One region of the Pediococcus inopinatus genome, then DNA from elsewhere that is predicted to be linked to it. Evidence: predicted binding sites of a transcription regulator. Region 1 holds the regulator's gene; the other holds the start of a gene.
The links. The regulator NrdR, encoded in region 1, represses ribonucleotide reductase genes. The targets are predictions, from matches to a motif close to ACACNATATATNGTGT.
Positions count from the first base shown of each region.

Region 2: the regulator NrdR is predicted to act here: its motif matches at 1,429-1,444, upstream of nrdD (anaerobic ribonucleoside-triphosphate reductase).

Region 1 covers NZ_CP019981.1:657,020-659,512, reverse strand. The annotation lists gene PI20285_RS03395 (replication initiation and membrane attachment family protein) at 1-871, opposite strand, end outside; gene nrdR (transcriptional regulator NrdR) at 871-1,374, opposite strand; gene coaE (dephospho-CoA kinase) at 1,395-1,991, opposite strand; gene mutM (bifunctional DNA-formamidopyrimidine glycosylase/DNA-(apurinic or apyrimidinic site) lyase) at 1,991-2,493, opposite strand, start outside.
Region 2 covers NZ_CP019981.1:173,139-175,631, reverse strand. The annotation lists gene nrdD (anaerobic ribonucleoside-triphosphate reductase) at 1-1,340, opposite strand, end outside; gene PI20285_RS00845 (serine hydrolase) at 1,619-2,493, opposite strand, start outside.

The DNA of each region.
Region 1 (2,493 bases):
CTGTACTTGAAGGACTCGCCGCATAAGCTTGTTTATGGGCCGTTTGGCTAGTAAAGCTTTTAGAAATCTGTTGTTGTAATTTCTTGGTGTTTAACTGATTGGTCACTAAATCCGTTGCTTGACCAATTTGACGGCTCATTTCAACTTCGTCAATTCCATACAAAAGGTGTTCACTCAAGATTAGTCGTTGGGCTTGATTAACAGACTCCCACTTGGTAAAACCATGACTCAGAAGGTCTTTTAATAATTTAAAATCAAAATCATTGTTTTCAACCTTGATTAGTTGATCCTCCGTTTGTGATTTGGCCTGCTTAAATTCTGCTTGAGTCTCACGAATTAAGAAATTAGGTTCTTTAATCGTGTTATCTGAAATGTGAAAAGCAGTCAAAAAATCAGTTGAAACATCTTTTAGATTTTTTTTATCAACTTGCGTTAGTTTAAACTGTGCAGCAAGTTCTTTAAACCGATTTTCACCAATGGCTTCAAGAAGCAAGCTGCTCAGCAAATCATCCTTAAAAAACGCGTCTGGTGATATAGGTCTGATCAATTGATACACAAAATAACGGCCAAGGTTATCTTGTCCTTCAAAAGATTTAAGTAATCCGATTCCCTCCAACTTTTGTCGACTCAAGTAGAAATTGGGTAAATCACAATTCAGAATATCAAATAATTCTAAATGCGACTTTCTCTCTGAACGAATGGTTGTCGGACTCATTTCGGTCCAAAGCGTCAAAAATAAGCTAAACGCCTTAGCTCCAATAATCGGTTGGTATAAAAAAGTAAGGACTTTTTGATCAAAATCGCTCAAATAGTCCCTTTGAGTAACTAAAAAACCATCTTTGGGGCTTAAATTAGCCCATCCCTCATTCATTATGACTCGCCACCATCATCTTTTTTGGAAGTTTTCTTTTTAGTCGCTTTGTCTTTTGCCATCATATCTTTCAATTCTGACATAAATACATTCATATCCTTAAATTGACGGTAGACACTGGCAAAACGAATATAAGCAATTTCATCGACTTTGGCCAGTAAGTTCATGACATACTCACCAATGATTTGGCTAGAAACTTCATTTTCGCCTAGGGCCCGAATTTTGTTTTCAACTTCATCCACAATTTTGGACATTTCGTCCATACCAACTGGCCGTTTTTCAGCAGAACGAATAAGCCCGCGGAGTAGTTTTTCTCGATTAAACTCTTCTCGTGTCCCGTTTTTCTTAATCACCAACAAAGGTGATGCTTCAATTCTTTCAAACGTTGTAAATCTAAAACCGCATGCTTCACATTCTCTTCTGCGGCGGATCACACGCCCATCATCTGTTGGACGACTATCCACCACTCGAGAACCATTGTGATGACAATGTGGACATCTCATGGGCACTCTACCTCCACTTACTAACGTAACTTACTATTGTCAAGCCATTTTACCACTTGCTGACGTGTTTCTTCAATAGACCCACTGTTATCAATCACAATATCAGCGAAACTAATTTTCTTTTCTAAGGACCACTGCGCCGTTATTCGCTGTTCAGCTTCTTTTTTAGAAAAGCCATCACGGCGGATTAAACGCTCCCGTTGAACGTTGGCATCACTCACAACAACCATAATTTGATCCACAAACTTCTGATATCCTTGTTCTAAGAGCAGTGGCGCGTCCAAAACAATTAATTTTGTCGACTCTTTTTTTTCTGCTTTTAATGTTTGTAGAATTTTCGTTCTAATTGCCGGTTGCATCACCGCATTAAGTTTTTGTAATTGCACAGAGCTTCCAAAAACAATTTTTCCTAACCGGTTTCGATTTAGCTTAGCACCATCAAAAATTGCATCCCCGAAAATTATCCGCAATTGGTCAGCAACTATAGTCCCTGGCTGCACAATCTCACGAGCAATCTGGTCTGCGTCAACGACTGGATACCCTAGTTTTTTTAAATAACTGCTAACCGTTGACTTCCCTGTAGCAATGCCACCAGTTAATCCTAAGATAACTGTCATTAACCTTTAACCTCAATTAATTTCTGACAAAACGGACAAAAATGAGTCCCCCGTTGAGCCACTTTAATCCGCTCAATCGCTGTACCACATCGTTCACAAGGTTTTCCAGTTCTTTGATAAACATGTAATTGATTTTGAAAACTTCCTGCATGTCCACTAGCATCCAGATATGAAAAAACGGTGGTCCCCTTTGCTTGAATCGCTAAGTTAAGTTCTTCAAAAATTTTCTCTCTTAGTGTAATAATCTTGCTAAGTGGAACGGTATTCGTAGGCTGTAACGGGTGAATTTTTGCTAACCAAAGGACCTCGTCACAATAAATATTGCCTAGTCCAGCAATCATATTTTGATCCAACAAAAACGATTTAATGGATTTATGATGTTTTTTCATCGTTTCCGCCATGTATTCAACACTTAGCGTTTCCGGGGTTGGTTCCGGCCCAATTGTTTTCAGACCAGCAACAGTAAATTCTTCGCCCGTTGGTACTAGAACCATACGCCCAA
Region 2 (2,493 bases), 480 kb from region 1:
GCTTGATGACATAGAGTCATGCGTTCTTCAAAAATTTCCCAGAATAATTTTTTATCACCGTTTGATGCCAACGCTAATCTAGGCAAATTAACGGTCACGACGCCAAGATTCATCCGACCTGAATTAACTTCTTTACCATTTTCGTCACGCCATCCTTGTAAGAATGAACGACAGCCCATGGGTGTTTTAAAACTACCCGTCAGTTCTTTGATTTTGTCATACATTAATAAATCGGGGTACATGCGTTTAGTAGAACATTCAATCGCTAATTGTTTAATGTCATAGTTAGGATCGGTTGGATGCAAATTCAAATCACGTTTAAGTGTAAAAATTAATTTCGGAAAAATTGCTGTTCTGTGTTCGGTACCTAATCCTTTAATTCGAATTTTTAAAATGGATTTTTGAATTTCACGTTCAATCCAACTGGTTCCGAGCCCGAAATTCACCGTTGTAAAAGGCGTTTGCCCCTGGGAAGAATACAAAGTATTAATTTCGTATTCCAAAGCCTGCATCGCATCATAAATATCTTTTTTAGTTTTACTTTTGGCATAGGCTTCTTGCTTATCTGGAGAAACCCAATCTTTAGCGTCAGCCAAGTGTTTTTGATAATTAATTTCGGCATATGGTGCCAATAATTGATCTACCCGATTAGCAGAGCAACCGCCGTACTGAAGTGACGCCACATTGGCGATGATCTGAGCCATTTGCGCCGTCGCCGTTTGAATGGACCGCGGCGAATCGACTTCGGCATTACCAATTTTATAGCCGTTTTTAAGCATCCCATCAAAATCAATCAAACAACAATTAGTTTCCGGGGTAACTGGTGAATAATCCAAATCATGCCAATGGATATCGCCCCGTAAATGGCCCTTCGCAACTAATTCTGGTAACATCTTCAAGCCCATCGCCCGACTGGCCGCACCGGCTTCCAAATCGCGTTGTGTATTAAAAATAGTGCTGTCCTTATTGGCATTTTCATGAACAACTTCGGCATCCCGCTCGAAAACTTTTTCGATCCGTTTTTGCACATTGGTGGCATCAGAAAAATTCTGCTGCTCTTTATCAAAATAATCTGCATAAGCCGTTGCTGAATCTTCTAAACCACAATTTTTTAATTGCTGAATCACCGCATTATGAATTGCTTGGGTGCTAATCACTGCCTGATCATGAAATTGATTGACCAATGCTTCACAAATCTGATCCTGAATTTTTTTATCTGCCACTACCTGGCGAAGACTAAAAAGTAACTTATACGGGTAAAATTTAGTCTGTTCACCATCTCTTTTTTGAATAAGTGATGTTCGTAATAGTCCTAATTTGTCCTGAAATGTTGATATCATATTGTACCTCCTACTGCTTTATATGTAATCGATTATTTCCTTTTAGTAAGCAAAAGTACACAATCAGTTGTGTTTTTATTTGCTGTGCATACTATATATAGTAGACCGTTTAACTATATTTGTATATGACTTTTTTGGGAATTTTTTTAACTAAGTTGGCTTAAAGGTGTGGTGCTGCCGTTTGCCTCAAAAAAACTTTTTTCAAGTAATCACGCCAACAAAAATAAGGATCAAAAATTTCGGTTAAGAAATTCCTGATCCTTATTTAAATTCAAATTTTATTTTCCCGCATTTGTCCCATAAACGATCGTTTGAACCTTTTTGGTGATTTCAGCCATTTTAGGAAAACCGCTAAAGCCCGATTGTCCTTGGCCATGGGTCATAATAACCAATATATATTTCTGACCATTGGGTAGGGTCACTATTCCAGCATCATTGTTGGTATCATTTAGAAAGCCAACTTTATCAGCCACTTTGGTTCCCGTTTTAGCAGCACTTGCGCCAGCGGGAATTCCCGTTCGATAAATCTGTTCACTCATTAATTTTAGAATTTTTTCTCGGTCACTGGCATTTTTAAATGGCCCGGTTCCGGCCGCAAGCTGTTCGAGCAAGAGCATCAGGCTGTGACTGGTCGTCTTGGCGATAACCGTTTGTTGAAATACCGGCGTATACCAGCCCTGACTGCCGATAAATTTATTGACAGCAGCCATCCCATAGCTTTTAAGCTCACTATCAGCAAAGGTATTGGCACTATCCACAATCATCTGATCAAATCCTTCTGTATTACTCGACGTCCAATTAAATTTACCATTTTGCTTTTGGTGCATCAGATAAGCTGCAATAAATAATTTATAAGTGCTAGCCGCAGTTTGCGCGGTGTGGGCATCGGCTTCAGTTACCAAACTCCCCGGCTTATAAACAGCTGCGTCCGTGCTAGCAGCTGCCTTACTTTTTGGTGTCGCACCTAAATTATAAAAACTGACACTGACTGTCCCATCTTTGGTCACCGTTTTTAAATAGCTCGCAAGTTCGGCCTTGATTTTTTTCTGTTTATTCGTGACTTCAGAAGAACTTGAACTGACAGTGGCCTGCTGACTACTATCAGTGCCCGACTTAGATTGGGCTTTACTGCTATTACTATTAATTTGAAGGA